DNA from 4 places in the Streptomyces sp. A18 genome. Region 1 is predicted to be linked to each of the others. Evidence: riboswitches for the same ligand, from Rfam matches in the RefSeq annotation. Region 1 holds a riboswitch; each other region holds the start of a gene.
The links. A riboswitch is a leader RNA that binds a small molecule or an ion and turns the genes downstream of it on or off. The one in region 1 is predicted to bind cyclic di-AMP.

Region 1 (4,188 bases):
GATGGGCGCGGCGGAACGCGGTCAGCGCGGGCGGCACCAGATGGATCCCGGCGGTCGTGAAGGTCCCCACGCGCAGCCTGCCGCCGGACAGGCCCGCCAGCTGGGCCAGTTCGTGGCGGGCCTGCTCCATCTCGTCCAGGACCCGGCGCGCCCGCGCGAGGAGCAGCTCGCCCGCGCCCGTCAGCCGCGCCCCGCGATGGTGGCGGACCAGGAGCGCGGTGCCCGCCTCCCGTTCGAGCTTGGCCAGCTGCTGGGAGAGGGCGGGCACGGTGTAGCCGAGGCGCTCGGCCGCGCGGGTGATGGACCCGGCCTCGGAGACCGCCACCAGCGCGGCGAGCCGTGTCGGGTCGTACATGGTCTCTCCCGGTGCAGGAGCCGACGGGCGGGTCGTCCGACGGCATGGGGCTAAACGTCTGCTTAAGGCTGACCCAGGATATTCCACATACCTGCTGTAGGCAGAAGAACGGCAGGGTGGGGGCCATGGACGCAGAACTGGTCGCCTTCACCGGAGTCGCAGCGGGCATGGTCGCCATGCCGGGCGCCGACTTCGCCGTCGTGGTGCGCAACGCCCTCGCCTCCCGCCGCGCGGGGGTCGCCTGCGCGATCGGAGTCGCGGGCGGGCTCCTGGTGCACACGGCGCTCGCGGTGGCCGGGGTCGCGGCGGTCCTCGCGGCCGTTCCCACGCTGTTCCGGGCGCTGCAGATCCTGGGCGGCGGCTACGTGCTGTACCTCGGGTACCGCGCGTTGCGGTCGGCGGCGCGGCCGGTGGAGAGCTTCGGCGCGCCGGACGACGGGGAGCGGCCGGCCGCCGGGGGCAGCCTGCGCCAGGGCTTCCTCACCAACGCCCTCAACCCCAAGGCGCCCATCACCTTCCTCAGCGTGCTGCCACAGTTCGTGCCCGCGGGCACCCCGGCGATGCCCAGGACCCTGCTGCTCGCGTGCATCATCGTGGCGCTTGCCCTGGTGTGGTTCCCGGTCGTCGCGGTCCTGGTCGACCGGCTCGGACGCCGGCTGCGCGAGCCGCGTACGGCCCGTGCGATCGAGGGCGGCACAGGTGTCGCGCTCAGCGTCCTGGGCCTGGTGCTCCTCACCGAGGCCGTCCTGACCTGACGTCGTCCGACGCGTCGGTGTCCTGATCCCGGTCCTTGCCCGCGCCGCGCACCAGGACGGGAAGCAGGCCCCACAGGCCGGCGCACACCAGCGCCGTGCCCGCACTCGCGATGATCCCGGCGGTGCGGCTCACCGCCACGTCGACGACGAGCAGCACGGAACCGGCGAGCGCGAACACCAGGACCACCATGCCGATGCCGGCCAGCCGGGAGGACACCCGCACGATCCGCGGCTTGGAGTGCTGCCCGAACAGCGACCTGTGCACAGCGGCCGGCGCGGTGAACAGCGCGGCGGAGAGCACGGCCAGGAGCAGCGTGGTCACGTACGTGGCGCGCTGCACCGTATCGAGCGAGGGAAAGCGCTCGGTGAAGGCGAGCGTCAACAGGAACGCGAAGAGGATCTGCACCCCGGCCTGCGTGACGCGCAGCTCTTGGAGGATCTCGGAGAAATTGCGGTCGGCTCGTTCGAACGTGGTCTCGTTGCGGGCGTCGGAGTACTTGCCCGTGGAGTGGGAACCGTTGTTTTCGGACATGGCGCCCGAGTATCCGCGTCGACGTGCTCCACGCATGGCGGGCGCGCCGACCGCAGGGCCGGTCGAGCGGCGGCAGCAGCCGTACGGCCACCGCCACCGCCCTCCGACAGGTCTGTCCTCCGCGGTCAGTGATGGGCGGTCAGTGACGGCGGTCGGTGACGGGCGGTCAGCGCACCCGGCCGTACGAGACGTTCTTCGTCCAGATCTTCTCGAGGCGCACCACGGTGTTCGACTTGGGGGCGTGCCAGATGCGGCCCTTCCCGGCGTAGATGCCCACGTGGTAGATGTTCCGCCCGGAGCCGAAGAAGACCAGATCGCCGCGGGTGCGGTTCGACGCCGAGATGTGGCGGGTCTTGTTGTACTGCTGCGCGGCGGTGCGCGGGAGCTTCTTGCCCGCGCGCTTGAACGAGTAGAGCGTCAGACCCGAGCAGTCGAACCGGTTCGGCCCCGCCGCTCCGTAGCGGTACGGGGAGCCCTTCTTGGAAGCGGCGATCTTGAGCGCCTTCGTTCCGTGTGTCGCGGCCTCTGCTTCCGTCGTGAGCCCTGGGGCCACGAGCGTGCCGCCCACGAGGGCGAGCGTGAGGGCCGATGCGGAACCGGCCCTGGTGAGCAGCGACGGAACATGATTCAGCGCGGTCATGCGCAACCCTTCGTCAGCCGCCTGTGAAGGATGACCTGTCGGATTCGGGCTGACAAAGTTGCCCGGCCGCGGTGTGCGGCTTCACCCCAAGGGTCGGCGTCCGGACCTTCCGGACCGACCCGTCATGCCTGGGTCCTCCACTCCTGCCGATGCACCGATGTCGACCGGTCATCCGGGCGGCGGCAGGACTCGGCGTCCGCCCGGACCGCCCCGCCGCTGTGGCGGGGGCTTGTCGTCGGAAGGGATCTTGACCCGCCGAGGGCCCGAATTCCGAGCCGAAACGGCGTTTTATGAGGTTCCTCACGGCTGAACCGTTCGGGTGGACACGGTCGGATTCGGGGTCGGATCGAGGGACCCGACGATCGTTCGACCAGCACCGGAACGAGTAATTCCGGCCATCGCGTACACATCTGACGCAACTGAAGGCAGTCCAAAGAAGGAGGAATGTCTACGCCGAACGAGGTAGCCCGTTTGGTTCGTTTGAGATCCGCCCCGGACGGTGCGGAGTTGGGGAGCCGTGGTGATGGGCACTCAGGAAGCCGATGAGGGCGGCATGGTGACCCGTTCCGCGCGCCGCTCGCCGTCCAGCACACGCAGCGCACGGGCCAACGTCGGGGCGTGCACGGCGCTCTCGCCCCGCTGGTGCATGACCGCCAGCGCGTCCCGCAGGGCGGTCGCCTTGCCGACCAGGGCCTGGGCGGCACGCAGTCCGCCGTAGGTGTCCGAGGCGCGGGCCGGGTTGATCCGGCCCAGCAGATCGATCACTTCGAGGTACCGGTCGATCAACTCGCCCTCGGCGCGGGTGAGTGCGGGCAGCGGCGGAAGTTCGGGCGGCAGCATCGGCGGATCACCTCGCGTCCGGGGTGCGCGGGGACGACTTGCGGCTCGCGATGATCCCGTCCACCAGGCCGTATTCGACCGCCTCGGCGGCGGTGAGCATCTTGTCCCGCTCGATGTCGGCCGCGACGCGCTCGGGGCTCTGGCCCGTGTGTTGGGCGAGCAGCTTCTCCAGCTGCGCGCGCGTGCGCAGGAGTTCGTCGGCCTGGATCGCCAAGTCGGTCGCCTGGCCCTGGATCGGCTCGGCGACCGACGGCTGGTGGATCAGCACCCGGGCGCCGGGCAGCGCGAACCGCTTGCCGGGGGTGCCCGCCGCCAGCAGGACGGCGGCGGCCGACGCGGCCTGCCCCAGACAGGTCGTCTCGATGTCGCAGGAGACGAACTGGATCGTGTCGTAGATCGCGGTCATGGCGCTGAACGAGCCGCCGGGGGAGTTGATGTAGAGCGAGATGTCGCGGTCGGGCGCCAGGTATTCGAGGTGCATGAACTGCGCCATCACGTCGTTGGCCGAGGTGTCGTCGATCGGTGTGCCCAGGAAGACGATGCGCTCCTCGAGCAGCTTCGAGTACGGATCGAGGCTCCGCTGCCCCGTGCTGGTGCGCTCGGTGATCTCGGGCAGGACATAGCGGGCGAACGGTCGGTTCATGGCACGTCTCTCCTCGGTCGGGGGTCGGCTACTCCCCAAGGCTCCCTGTAAAAAATGTACAGGACGTACGGAACGTCGTCATGGTGAGCGTGCTCGGGTGATCCGCAGGAGTCAACCGATGCGCCGTGATTCAGCCGCCCGCTGAAAGCGGGGGCCACGGCGCCCGGGACCGGATGCCCGGCGCGGCGACGTGGGCATACTCCGCCTCGTCGCGATCTAGCCGCCCGAGCCGAAAGCGTCGTATGAGCCCTGAAGCCCACCGAGCCCACCGAGCCCACCAGGCCCACCGAACCGCCGGGCTCGTGCACCTCACCGCCCGCGAACTCGCCGCAAGGATCCGCAGCCGTGAGCTGTCCGCGCGCGAGGTCGTCCAGGCGCACCTGGACCGGATCGAGCAGGTCAACGGCGCGGTGAACGCCGTGG
Region 2 (4,188 bases), on a different contig from region 1:
TCGACCATCACGTGCCGGAAGCGGCGGCGGTAGTGCGCGGCGACGTCCGGGAAGGCGCGGAGCATGTTGACCGTCGTCATGATCAGGTCGTCGAAGTCGAGGGCGTTCGCCTCGCGCAGCCGCGACTGGTACATCGCGTACGCCTGGGCGAGCGTCTTCTCGAAGCCGTCGGCGGCCTGGCCGGCGAAGGTCTCCTCGTCGATCAGCTCGTTCTTCAGGTTCGAGATCTTGGCGCTGAAGGACTTCGGCGGGAACTTCTTCGGGTCGATGTCCAGATCGCGGCAGACCAGCGCCATCAGGCGCTTGGAGTCGGCGGCGTCGTAGATCGAGAAGGAGGAGGTGAAGCCGATCGTCTTCGACTCGCGGCGCAGTATCCGCACGCACGCACTGTGGAACGTCGACACCCACATCGCGTTGGCCCGCGGACCGACGAGCTGCTCGACGCGCTCCTTCATCTCGCCCGCGGCCTTGTTCGTGAACGTGATCGCCAGGATCTGCCCCGGGTGCACGTGCCGCTCGGCCAGGAGATACGCGATGCGGTGCGTCAGGACCCGGGTCTTTCCGGAGCCCGCGCCGGCGACGATGAGCAGCGGGGAACCCGCGTGCACGACGGCCGCGCGCTGGTTCTCGTTCAGCCCGTCGAGGAGGGCCGCCGGGTCGATCACGGGGCGCGGGGCCCCGCCGCGGTAGTGCGCGTCCCTGGGCACGGGCGCGTCGAACTTCCCGTCGAACAGATCATCCGGAACGGACTCCGGAGCACTGTCCTCGGGCGGCGGCGGGTGCTCTTCCTCCGAAGCCCGCGAGGGCTTGAGGTCCGCCAGGAAGCTGTCATCAAAGAGGCTGCTCATCGCCTCCCGAGTCTAGGCGGCCCCACTGACAACCCGCCCCGGGTTCCGACCACTCTCCTCGCCTACGCCCCGCCCGCGGACGGTCACACTCCGCCACGGCACGGCGTGCCCGCGTCAAGAGCTTCGCAAAGTAACGAAAATGTATCGGGCATATCGAACATCAACCTTCACACGGGCCACACGAGTTGGCTAGCGTGCTCCGCGGGCTGCTCGTACTCCCACCGGCGAACCCCGCCGGGAACGGGCGGCCTCCGCCGAGTTCGATCTCCTCGGAGCCGGGGACCCACGATGAACTTGGGGTGAATCGGTCCCGTACGAAGTACGGGACCGTAGGGCAACCTTCCGGAACCACCCGCCCGAACCCGACAGCTAACCCGGTAGGCGGTCTACGGAAGGAGTCGCCTCCCTTGGCGTCGCACCGCAAGCCGCGGACCCGCATTGCCGGCCTACGCACCGCCCCCGCCCTCGGCATCACGACGGCGGCCCTCACCTCCGTGGCCCTGCTGTCACAGAGCGCGCAGGCCGCACCCTCCGCGCCGCAGAAGCCCAGCCTCGAAGAGGTGCAGAAGAAGGTCGACGACCTCTACCACCAGGCGGGCGTGGCCACACAGAAGTACAACTCGGCCAAGGAGCGCACCGACAAGCAGCGCAAGAAGGTCGACACCCTCCTCGACGACGTGGCCAAGCGCACCGACAAGCTGAACGAGGCCCGCCAGGAGCTGGGCACGTTCGCCGCGGCCCAGTACCGCACCGGCGGAGTCTCCGAGACCGCCACGATGATGCTCGCCGACGACCCGCAGGGGTACTTCGACCAGAACCACCTGTCGGACCGGCTGACCGCGCGCCAGAAGAAGGCGGTCGACGAGTACCAGACGCAGCAGGCATCGGCGACGAAGCAGCGCACGAAGGCCGCCAAGAGCCTGGAGACGCTGAGCGACTCGCGGGACGAGCTCAGGACGAGCAAGCAGACCGTCCAGAAGAAGCTGGGCCAGGCGCGCACGATGCTCTCGGAGCTCACGGCCGAGGAGAAGGCGCGGCTCGCGGCGATCGAGAAGAAGAAGGAAGAAGAGGCCAAGCGCAAGGCCGCCGAGCTGGCCCGCAAGCAGGAGGCCGAGGCGGAGGCCAAGCGCAAGGCGGCGGAAGAGGCCGCGGCGAAGGAGCGTGAGAAGAACAAGGAGACCCCGGACTCCGGCTCCGGTTCTGACACCGGCTCCGGCACTGGTTCGGGCTCCGGCTCCGGTGACACGGACAGCGGGTACGCGACGAAGGCAGCGAAGGTCATCGACTTCGCCGAGGCACAGATCGGCAAGCCGTACGTATGGGGCGCCACCGGCCCGGACTCCTACGACTGCTCCGGGCTCACCCAGGACGCGTGGAAGGCCGCGGGGATCTCCCTGCCGCGTACGACGTGGGACCAGGTGAAGGTCGGCACGACCGTGAAGACCGCCGATGCCAAGCCAGGTGACCTGGTCTTCTTCTACGACGACATCAGCCACGTAGGGATCTACATCGGCGACGGCAAGATGATCCACGCCCCGAAGCCGGGCACGAACGTCCGCGTCGAATCGATCTACTACATGCCGATCCACAGCGTCGTGCGGCCCGCGTAACCACCTCACCCGTAAGCGCCCTACGAGAAAACGGCCCTCCACGTGCGCGTGGAGGGCCGTTTTCTGCGGGCAAGTCTTCTACAGCGTCTTCTGCGGGCAGGCGGGATCAGGTCCAGAGCACCGCGATGAAGATGTTCACGACGGTCAGCAGCCCGACGGCGCCGAACATCCCTTTGTCCACCTTCTCCTCGTCCCGTTTCACGTAGACCAGGGCGAGGATCACGATCAGCACCGCCATCTTGATGCCGATCTTGAGGTTGTTGACCGGGTTGTCGTCCGCCTGGTTGAGACCCACCAGGATCACACCGGTGACGAGCATCGTCAGCGCGCCGTGCAGCATCGCGGGGTTGAAGCGGGCCGTGCCCTGGCCCATCTGCTTCATCTGGGTGAGGAAGCCGCCCAGGAGCGAGGCGATGCCGATGATGTGCAGGCCGACGAAGAGGTGGGTGAGAACGTCCATGGTTCCGGAGCCTAGCCGGGGCCTTATCACCGCTCCGTGGCCAGGTGGGCCACAAGCGCCGCATCGGTCACGCGCGTACGCGAAGGGCGCACGGTCCGGCGGATCGCCCAGTCACATACAGCTGCCGTCCGGAACACTTCCGCCAGTTGCGCACAATCCGTCACCAAGCCGTGACGGCCAGGTTTAGCGTCCTTCGTCAGGTGACCGGCTCCCCACCGCCGCTCGGACCAGGGGCGGCAGTCGGACACCACCGCCGAGAATCCGGTGGCGGTCCGCTCCCCCTGTGCGGGCCGCCGCCGGAACCTTAAGGAGCTCCCTTCGTGGCAGCGCACCGCAAGCCCAAGCAGCGCTCGCTCAGCGGCCATACGGCCCGTACCGCCGCCACCATCGCCTTCGCCGGGGCCGCCACGGCAACCGCCCTGGACGGCACAGGACATGCCGATCCGCGACTCGGCCCGGCCGAGGTGAAGTCCAAGGTCGACGCGCTCTACCGCGAGGCTGAGATCGCCACCGAGAAGTACAACGGCGCCAAGGAGAAGGCCGACAGCGCCGAGAAGTCCCTCGGTGAACTGCGTGACGAGGCGGCCCGCAAGACGGAGAAGCTCAACTCGGCGCGCGAGGGCCTCGGTTCGATCGCCGCCGCGCAGTACCGCAGCGGCGGCATCGACCCGTCCGTCCAGCTCGCGCTCTCCTCCGACCCCGACCAGTATCTCGAGCGCGCCGCGCTCGCCGACCGGGCCGACAGCCGCCAGGCCGCGACGGTCAGCGCCGTACAGAAGCAGCTCCAGGAGATCGACCAGCTGCGCACCGAGGCCGACGACACCCTCGCGCACCTCAAGTCCCGCCAGGCGGAGCTGAAGAAGCACAAGAAGACCGTCAACGGAAAGCTGGACGCGGCCAAGCGGCTCCTGTCTCAGCTGACCGACGACCAGCGCACGGACCTCTCGGGCGACGGCACACAGGAGAGGGCGTCCCGCGACGCGGCCCGCGATGGCTCGCCGGACACACCGGCCGCCAACTCCCGTGCCTCAGCGGCCGTCTCGTACGCCTACAAGGCGCTCGGCAGCCCCTACGTATGGGGCGCCACCGGCCCGGACTCCTACGACTGCTCCGGGCTCACCCAGGCCGCCTACCGGTCGGCTGGGGTCGACCTGCCGCGCACGACGTACGCCCAGATCGCCGCGGGCGAACGGGTCCCGCGCTCCCAACTCCAGCCCGGCGACCTGGTCTTCTTCTACCAGGGCATCAGCCACGTCGGCCTCTACGTGGG
Region 3 (4,188 bases), on a different contig from region 1:
AATTCGGCAGGAGAAGACCGGTGGGGAAGCGAGGAGGAAGCGGCGGGGGTGGCCCCGAGGCTCCCGACGTCCGGCATGAGCGGGCGCTCGTGCGGGCCCTTCCCATGCTCCTGATCGTCGCCGGGGTGGTCTACGACCTCTCGACCCCGCCCGCGTTCACCGCCGCGCCCCTCTTCACCGCCGCCCCGCTCATCGCGGCCCCCTTCTACTCCTTGCTCAACACCTCCCTCATCGGCGCCTGCTCCTGCGCGGCCGTGCTCGCCCTGCACTTCAAGACCACCGTCGCCACCGACGTCGAAGCCGTCACCGAGCTGCTCACGGTGGCGACCGTCGCCGTGCTCGCCGTCGTCATCAACCGCGTCCAGCGCCGCAGCGACAAACAGCTCGCCTCCGCCCGCTCCATCTCCGAGGCCGCCCAGCGCGCCGTACTGCCGCAGCCGGATCCCCGGATCGGCGGGCTCGATGTCGCGGCGCGGTACGAGGCCGCGGACGCCGACGCCTTCATCGGGGGTGACCTGTACGCCGTGCAGGACACCCCGCACGGCGTGCGCGTCATCGTCGGCGACGTACGAGGCAAGGGCATGGGCGCGGTGGCGGCCGTGGCCGTCGTCATCGGGGCGTTCCGGGAGGCCGCCGAGCAGGAGGCCACGCTGGAGGCGGTGGCCCAGCGTCTTGAGCGTGCCCTCGCGCGTGAGGGCACCCGGCGTGACGGGCTCGACGCCTTCGAAGGGTTCACCACCGCCGTCCTCGCGGAGATCCCGCACGGCGACGGTCGCGTACGCCTCGTCAACCGCGGGCACCCGGGCCCGCTGCTCCTGCGCGGCGACGGACGGTTGTGCGCCCTGTCCGCCAAAGAGCCCGCGCTGCCGCTCGGGATGGGGGACCTGGGCGTGTGGCCGGACCGTGCGGACGAGACGGAGTTCCCGCCGGGGTCGATGCTGCTGCTCTACACCGACGGGCTCTCCGAGGCGCGTGACGGCCGCGGCGAGTTCTACGACCCGGCGGCCCGGCTCGGCGGCCGCAGCTTCCCCGGCCCCAACGGCCCGGACGCGCTCCTTGCCACGCTCACCGAAGAGGTGCGGCGCCACACCGGGGGCGGGACGACCGACGACATGGCGCTGCTCGCCGTGCGGCGGCCGCTCGCGACGGGCGACGCGGGGAACGGTGGGGGCGTCGATGTCACCGGCCGTGACTGAAGGACACCACTCCGCATAACAACTGACGTACTGTCAAGGAAGTGTGAAGCTCCGGTGTGTGAAGAAGTGGCGTCAACTCGCCCCGTTCCAGACCGGCGTGTCCCGTTAAGTACGGGCCAGAGGCGTTAACGATCAGCCGGAACGGCTTGGAATACGGCCCCGCTGTCTATTAACGTTCGATAACGCAGCGCGGTCGTCCCAGCCGTCACTCGAGTCGGCTCCGCGCGCACGCGCCTAATCCCGAAAGGGAGCCGGGGAACCACTAATTGGGGTGAATCGGGCATCCGTGCATTCGTGCCGGTTGTTCGTAGGAGACCTTCCTGCTCCGAACCCGTCAGCTAACCCGGTAGGCGAGAAGGAAGGAAAGGAGTGCGCCCCAGTGGCGTCCAATCGCCCTGCCCCCCAAGGCGCGTACGTACCGAAGGACAACGATTTCGGTGGGTACGAAGATGAGTCTTCCTGGGAGGAATGGAATCCCACCGAGGAGTCCATCCGTCCCGTCCGCGGCAGGCACCGCGTCCACAAGCGGGGCGGCGGCGGGCTCGCCCGCAGCTCCACCGTTCTCGGCGTAGGCGTCATCGCCGCCGTCGGCGCGGGCGGCATCGCCACCGCGCAGGGCGGCAAGCCCCCGGTGGCCATCGAGATGCCGGACCTGTCGGCCGTCACGGACTCGCTGCCGGAGGCCAAGTCGCTTCCGGGCGTGGGGTCCTTGATATCCGACGACTCCTCCGACGCCGGCTCCGCCGACAACGGAGTGACGGTCGCCGCCGCGCCGCTGAGCGCCGCCGGGGTCAGCACCACCGACGCCGAGCAGGGCACCACGGACGCGGGCGAGGCACTGCGGGCCCGCATCATGGAGCAGGCAGAGAACCAGCAGGACCAGGCGGACGACGCGGTCCAGAAGGCGGCCGAAGAAGCCGCCGTCAAGCAGGCCGCCGAACAGGCCGCCGCCAAGCAGACCGCGGCCGAGAAGAAGATCGCCGCCGAGAAGGCAGCCGCGAAGAAGAAGGCCGAGGCCAAGGCCAAGGCCAAGGCCGAGGCGGAGCGCCTGGCCAAGCTCGCGAAGAGCTACACCCTCCCCGTCGCCTCGTACACGCTCACCGGCACCTTCGGTCAGCCCGGCTCCATGTGGTCCTCCGGCTACCACACCGGCCTGGACTTCGCGGCGCCGACGGGCACGCCCATCAAGGCCGTCCACTCCGGCACCATCAAGGAGGCCGGCTGGGCGGGGGCGTACGGCTACCGCACGATCCTGGAGCTCGACGACGGCACCGAGGTGTGGTTCTGCCACCAGTCCTCGATGAACGTCAGCGCGGGCCAGAAGGTCACCACGGGCGAGACCATCGGCCGCGTCGGCGCGACCGGCAACGTCACCGGCGCCCACCTCCACATGGAGGTCCACCCGGGCGGCGATTCCACCGGGGTCGACCCGGCGGCGTGGCTGCGTGGCAAGGGCCAGTCGCTCTGAGGATCTGAGGGTCTTCAGACAGCCCCAGTAACCCCGGCGGTCCTGGCGACAACCCCCCGACGTCAGGGCTGCCGGTTCGGCGTGCCTGGTCGGCGTGTCTGGTCGGCGTGCTGTTCACGGACTGGAATCGCCGTCCCGTTGTACGGAATTCCGCGGTCCGCAAGGGCGTTGAGCCCCGTATGACTTCTCTCCGTACCCTTGGCTCGTCCGACCTCGAGGTCTTCCCGCTCGCACTCGGCGGCAACGTCTTCGGCTGGACGGCCGACGAGGCGCAGTCCTTCACCGTGCTCGACGCCTACACCGCCGCCGGCGGCAACTTCATCGACACCGCCGACGTCTACTCGGCCTGGGTGCCCGGCAACAAGGGCGGCGAGTCCGAGACGGTCATCGGCAACTGGCTCGCCGCGCGCGGCAACCGCTCCGACGTCGTGCTCGCCACCAAGGTCGGCTCCCACCCCGACCACAAGGGCCTGTCCGCGAACACCATCAAGTCCGGTGCCGAGGAGTCGCTGCGCCGTCTGCGCACCGACTACATCGACCTCTACTACACGCACTTCGACGACCCGGCCGTCCCGGTCGAGGAGATCATCGGCGCGCTCGACGAGCTGGTCACGTCCGGCAAGGTCCGCGCCATCGCCGCGTCGAACCTGACCGCCGAGCGGCTCCAGGAGTCCCTGGACTTCTCCGACCGCGAGGGCCTCGCGCGCTACTCGGTCCTCCAGCCGCACTACAACCTCGTCTCGCGCGACACGTACGAGGGCACGCTGGAGCAGGTCGCCTCGCGCTCGGGCCTGGCCGCCGTCCCGTACTACGCGCTCGCCTCCGGCTTCCTCACCGGAAAGTACCGCCCCGGCGCGCGGGTCGACAGCGCACGGGCGCAGGGCGCGGGCAAGCACCTGGAGACCGACCGCGGCCTGCGGGTGCTCGCCGCACTCGACGAGGTCGCCAAGGCGCGCGGCGCCGAGGCGGCGACCGTGGCCCTCGCGTGGCTCGCGGCGCAGCCGACGGTGGCGGCGCCGATCGCGTCGGCCCGTACGGTCGAGCAGCTGCCGGCGCTGCTCGCGGTGGGGGAGTTCGAGCTGACGGAGGCCGAGGTGTCGGCGCTGACCAAGGCTTCCGCCTAGCCGCGGTAGGGGTTGTACGCGGGGTAGGGCATCGCCGGTCGGGCGTACGGATATCCGTACGGCTGAGGCTGAGGCTGCTGGTATGGGTGGGGCTGCGGGTATCCGTACGGCAGGGGCACAGCCGCGACCACGGGAGCCGTCGCGCGTGCCGCGTACGCGAGTGCGGGCCGTGCCGCTTCGCGGCGCTCCCACAGCAAGTGCAGCAACTCCCGCTCCCGCAGGACGAAGTCGGCGCCCGCGCGGCCCTTGCGCCCGCGGTGCCGCAGGAGCGCGAGGGACGTCGCGTACGTCTCGTACTCCGCGACCGCGCGCGCCGCGGCCTTGCCCTGGGTGTACGAGGCGTAGTCGCGGGCCAGCGTACGGGCGCGCATCGTGCCGAGCGCGTACGGCTCGGGTGCGG
Region 4 (4,188 bases), on a different contig from region 1:
GCGAGGAAGGCGGCGACCGCCGGACCCGGCACAGCCGCGCCCGCGGCGATCTCCGTCTGCGTCCCTACGGCCGCCAGGTCCACCTCACGCCACGGCAGCTCCACCCCGTCGACGACCACCTGCACCGATTCCCCGCCGGATCCCGGCACGAATGCCGTCCGCAGATTCGCGTACCGGTCGAGCAGTGCCTGCCCTGCCGCCCGCATGCGCTTGGCCGCCACCGGTCCGCGCAGCGCGATGACGAACTGCATCTGGTAGGTCCCCTGCGACGCGTCGTCGAGGAGCGTGTGGAAGAGCAGCCCCTCTTGCAGCGCCGTCAGTGGCCACACCTCAGCGAAACCCGGGTACCGACGCTCCCACATCTCGATCTCGCGCCGACCAACTGGCGCCGGCGACACCCCGGCCGCTCCGCTCCGCAGGCCGGGATCCGCCACCACCTGGCGAATGATCTGCACGAACCGCTCCGCGAGCGACTCAGCAGCCGCCCGGCCGTACATGTCACCGTCGTACCGGATTGTGCCGACCAGCCCTTCTCCGAGGGCTTCTCCGGGGGCGACAGACAGAGGGCCGAGCCCGGAGTGGGAGTCCTCAGAGGGCATCGGGCTCGCGACCCGATCCCGCATACGCGTCACCAGCGCGGCGAACGACGACTCGTCGCCCGCCGGAATCACTGACGGCACGCCGAGGCGGTGCAGCAGGACCGTGAACGCCGCCTGCAGCACCAAAGTCGCCGTGGTGTCACGCTCGTCGGCCAACTCCTCGACCATGCGCAGGAGGTCGCGGTCGAGGTGAAACTCCACCGAGTCACCAACGGACCGGGGGTCTCCCGGCTCATCCGAGCCGGACCAGTGCGACGAGGCGAAGCGGCCGAGTTCGTTCAGAGAGGTAGCCACGGAGAACCGCACTCCCATCTAGTGGGGGCAAAAGCGAGACGCCCCCTGCGCAGGACTGCAGCCGGGACCGGCGGTGGGGACATCCACCGACGATGCCGGACAGCGCACCCTACGGACCGATTTCTCCGCCTGCTCGGCAGCCCGCCTCAAGTTGGAGTCAAGTTCCGGTTGTTGCACGCACGGCGAAGCGTGCGCTGTCCCGTCGGCACCGGACGGAATCCGGGGTGCGGGACGTCCCCGCGGTCGCGACATACACGGCAGGCGGCTTCCGACAACTCCCCGAGATCCGGGGCCTCGCGAACTGCCCGCCCTCAGGGGCTATATGACGGCACCTCAATACTCTGTCCCGTTGCTGACGAGTTCGGTACTGATTTGCACGCGAGGAATTCGTCCCAGAAAAGGCCGAAGCCCCGGACACATGGCGTGCCGGGGCTTACAGCGGAGGGTACTGAATGCGGTTTAGTACGGGCCGTTCACGTTGTCGATCGACCCGTACCGGTCCGCCGCGTAATTGCAGGCGGCCGTGATATTGGCGATGGGGTCGAAGCTGTCCAACGACGTGCCGGGCACGTGGTAGGCGTCGAACGTGGGGCCGATGACCTGCAGCAGACCCTTGGACGGGGTACCGGCGGCAGCGTTGGAGTCCCAGTTGTTGGTGGCAAGCGGGTTGCCGGAGGACTCGCGCATGATGTTGCGGTGGATGCCCTCGTACGAGCCGGGGATGCCACGCTGGGCCATGATGTCGAGCGACTCCTTGATCCAGCCGTCGAGGTCATTGGTGTACGTCTTCTTCGCCGGGGCGGCGGCGGGCTCGGCGGCCGCCGCGTTCCCGCGCTCGGAGCGGTCCGCCCGCTCGGCGGACGTCCTGGAGGCGTCCGACTTCTCCGCGGCCTGGGCCGGGGCCTTCTTACCGAGGGTGAGCTTGAGACCGGGGTGGATCAGCCGCGGGTCGTCGCCGAGAGCGCTGCGGTTGTCCTCGTACAGCTTCTTCCAGCCGCCGCTCAGCGAGTGCTCTCGGGCGATCTTGGAGAGGGAGTCGCCCGCGGTGACGACGTAGGTCTTCGGGGCGGCGGCGGGCTTGGCGGCTGCGGCAGGCTGCGCCGCACTGGCGGCGGTAGCGCCGAGCATCGGGAGTGCGAGCACGGCCCCGCCGGTGCTTGCGGCGGCGATGCCCCGGGTGAGGGAGCTGGACTTGGGGCGGCGGTGCTTACCCTTTGCAGGCATGACGAATTCCTCTCCGTCGCCTACGAGGTGAGCTGTCGGGTTCGGACGGGAGATGTCCGGCCACACTGTGAATGCGACTTCACCCCGAGCCGTTCCGGATTCCGGATCGGCGGCTTACCTGGGTCCCCCGCTCCTGCCGTGCGTGAGTGTGTGAGTGGAAGGGATTCCGGACAGCGGCAGGATTCGGCGTTCCATCCGGATTGACGGTGACGTTAGGCGAGAAAGTGCGGCCGAAACAAGACCAGAATTCACATAGGGAATGCGCACCTCTTGTCCGTGGTGATCGAAAGCTCTCGCACCCTTTGATCGAAAAGCCCAACTTTCTTTGCGTGGAACGGAAGTACGCTCGGCGACTCCCGGAGCCGCACTCGTTGCCCCTGTGACCCATTTCACGGATTGGAGTGCGGGTGGAATGCGGATCGACGGCCTGCCAGAGCGCGCTATTCCGCATGAGTATCCCGCAATACAGACAGCAATTTATATAAGCCATCAATGATGCGAAGAAGGTTGGTTTCGTCAGAAGACGGACACTGGGTGGTGTCGACGCATCACGATGGGCGAGCGTTGCTCCAGCACTGGCTGCGTTGGGTCGATCCCGGTGAGAACGCCCCGGTCAGGGGCTGATCCCAACCAGGTTGCACCGCTATCTGCGCCGACTAGCCGCGCCGACCCTGGATCATCGACAACAGCATCCCGTGAGTCTCGGCGTCCGCAGCCGCCACGAGCCCGCGGCCTGCGTGTCCGATCGGAGCGCCGTCGACTCCGGAGACGACGCAGCCGACGGCCCGGCACAGGGCGATGCCGGCGGCGAAGTGCAGGCTGGCGGTCAGGTCACCGCCGTCGGTGACGTACGCGGCGCGCTTGCCGGCGGCGACCCAGGCCAGCGCCAGCGACGTGGACACCACCCGCGGCCGGAACCGTTCGACGAAATCAGGGTGGGCGAGCAGGTTCACGGCCCGGAATCCCGGCGCGCTCGGAAAAGGCGGATCAAGGTTCACGTCGACCAGCTGGGTGCCGGCCGTCGGCGCCAGCAACGTGTCGCTCCCGTCGCGCCGAACCCAACCGGTCGCACCGTCGGTGAAGAAGACCTCGCCGCTGAACGGATCGGCCACCGCGGCCGGGCCATGGCGCAGGGCCACGTTGACGGCCACCAGCATGTTGCCGACGGCGTAGTTGAGCGTGCCGCACAAGGGGTCCACGAGCCACTGGCGGGCCGCGTCAGCCGCACCTCGCTGCCCGCCCTCCTCGCCGTGCACCGCGTCCTCGGGCCGCGCCGCACGGATGACGCCGAGGATCGCCTCCTCGGCAGCCACATCGGCGTCAGTGGCGAAGTCCCCGGCACCCTTGTCGATGCGGGTGTGCCGCTGCCCGTACCTGGTGTGCACGGCCTGCGCGCCGGCGAGCGCCGCGGCTATCGCGACCTCGGTATCGTCAAGCCCCGGACTCGAGTTGATCATGCGGTGCAGAGTATCGGGGCAATGCCCGCTCCGTGCGCTGAGCCAGCCGACAGGTGCCGGGTCTCCGCACTCATCGTCCCGCTCGACCGCTGTGGCGCAGCGCTATGAGTGGTTGTCGCCGCTGGGCAGTTCGTTGTGGCCCTCAGTCCAGTTGTTGACCCACCCGCACACCCCGCAGGCGTAGCGGCCGTTGACGCCCGACACCTCGGTGCCGCATCGGCGGCAGTCCGTCGTGGTTATCTCCTGGGATTCCAGGAACGCCATGGCCAGAGTCTGGGGGAGGTCGGACGACATGCCTCGACCCTATCCGTTGGGGCACTGGCTACCCCTCGCGCGGGTTCCAGGGACAGTGCGGTGCCGTGATGATCCGGACAAGGACGGCGGCCAGTCGTCAGCATCGCTACGCCGGCACTCCGCTAACGGGCGAATTGATCACACTTGGGGGCATCGATGGATGTACTGACGCTTCTGGCAAGCGACTATCCGTTCTGGAGTGCAATGCGTACCCGTAATCTCCCCCTCGCCCTGGGGCTTGCTGCCGCCGCTCTGGCCGGCGGCGCCGGCCAGAGCGGCCGCCATCGGCGACGACACCGGCACCACCTCGCTCAGCGGCA

Region 2: linked by a shared signal. The riboswitch ahead of AC5P1C_RS16390 (C40 family peptidase) and the one ahead of AC5P1C_RS33395 (C40 family peptidase) in region 1 are both predicted to bind cyclic di-AMP.
Region 3: linked by a shared signal. The riboswitch ahead of AC5P1C_RS41895 (M23 family metallopeptidase) and the one ahead of AC5P1C_RS33395 (C40 family peptidase) in region 1 are both predicted to bind cyclic di-AMP.
Region 4: linked by a shared signal. The riboswitch ahead of AC5P1C_RS10410 (transglycosylase SLT domain-containing protein) and the one ahead of AC5P1C_RS33395 (C40 family peptidase) in region 1 are both predicted to bind cyclic di-AMP.

Annotation. Positions count from the first base shown of each region.
Region 1 is NZ_JBWLKL010000032.1:24,900-29,087, forward strand. Features, by position in the region: gene AC5P1C_RS33380 (LysR family transcriptional regulator) at 1-355, opposite strand, end outside; gene AC5P1C_RS33385 (LysE family translocator) at 481-1,110, shown strand; gene AC5P1C_RS33390 (DUF6328 family protein) at 1,088-1,642, opposite strand; gene AC5P1C_RS33395 (C40 family peptidase) at 1,809-2,282, opposite strand; cyclic di-AMP (ydaO/yuaA leader) riboswitch at 2,286-2,449, opposite strand; gene AC5P1C_RS33400 (hypothetical protein) at 2,814-3,122, opposite strand; gene AC5P1C_RS33405 (ATP-dependent Clp protease proteolytic subunit) at 3,130-3,765, opposite strand; gene AC5P1C_RS33410 (amidase) at 4,008-4,188, shown strand, end outside.
Region 2 is NZ_JBWLKL010000008.1:245,555-249,742, forward strand. Features, by position in the region: gene pcrA (DNA helicase PcrA) at 1-848, opposite strand, end outside; cyclic di-AMP (ydaO/yuaA leader) riboswitch at 1,091-1,247, shown strand; gene AC5P1C_RS16390 (C40 family peptidase) at 1,256-2,458, shown strand; gene AC5P1C_RS16395 (hypothetical protein) at 2,565-2,918, opposite strand; gene AC5P1C_RS16400 (C40 family peptidase) at 3,239-4,188, shown strand, end outside.
Region 3 is NZ_JBWLKL010000071.1:238-4,425, forward strand. Features, by position in the region: gene AC5P1C_RS41890 (PP2C family protein-serine/threonine phosphatase) at 1-1,196, shown strand, start outside; cyclic di-AMP (ydaO/yuaA leader) riboswitch at 1,418-1,564, shown strand; gene AC5P1C_RS41895 (M23 family metallopeptidase) at 1,576-2,664, shown strand; gene AC5P1C_RS41900 (aldo/keto reductase) at 2,844-3,788, shown strand; gene AC5P1C_RS41905 (PrsW family intramembrane metalloprotease) at 3,785-4,188, opposite strand, start outside.
Region 4 is NZ_JBWLKL010000005.1:51,979-56,166, reverse strand. Features, by position in the region: gene AC5P1C_RS10415 (non-ribosomal peptide synthetase) at 1-893, opposite strand, end outside; gene AC5P1C_RS10410 (transglycosylase SLT domain-containing protein) at 1,353-2,117, opposite strand; cyclic di-AMP (ydaO/yuaA leader) riboswitch at 2,120-2,276, opposite strand; gene AC5P1C_RS10405 (inositol monophosphatase family protein) at 2,774-3,574, opposite strand; gene AC5P1C_RS10400 (hypothetical protein) at 3,677-3,868, opposite strand; gene AC5P1C_RS10395 (rodlin) at 4,107-4,188, shown strand, end outside.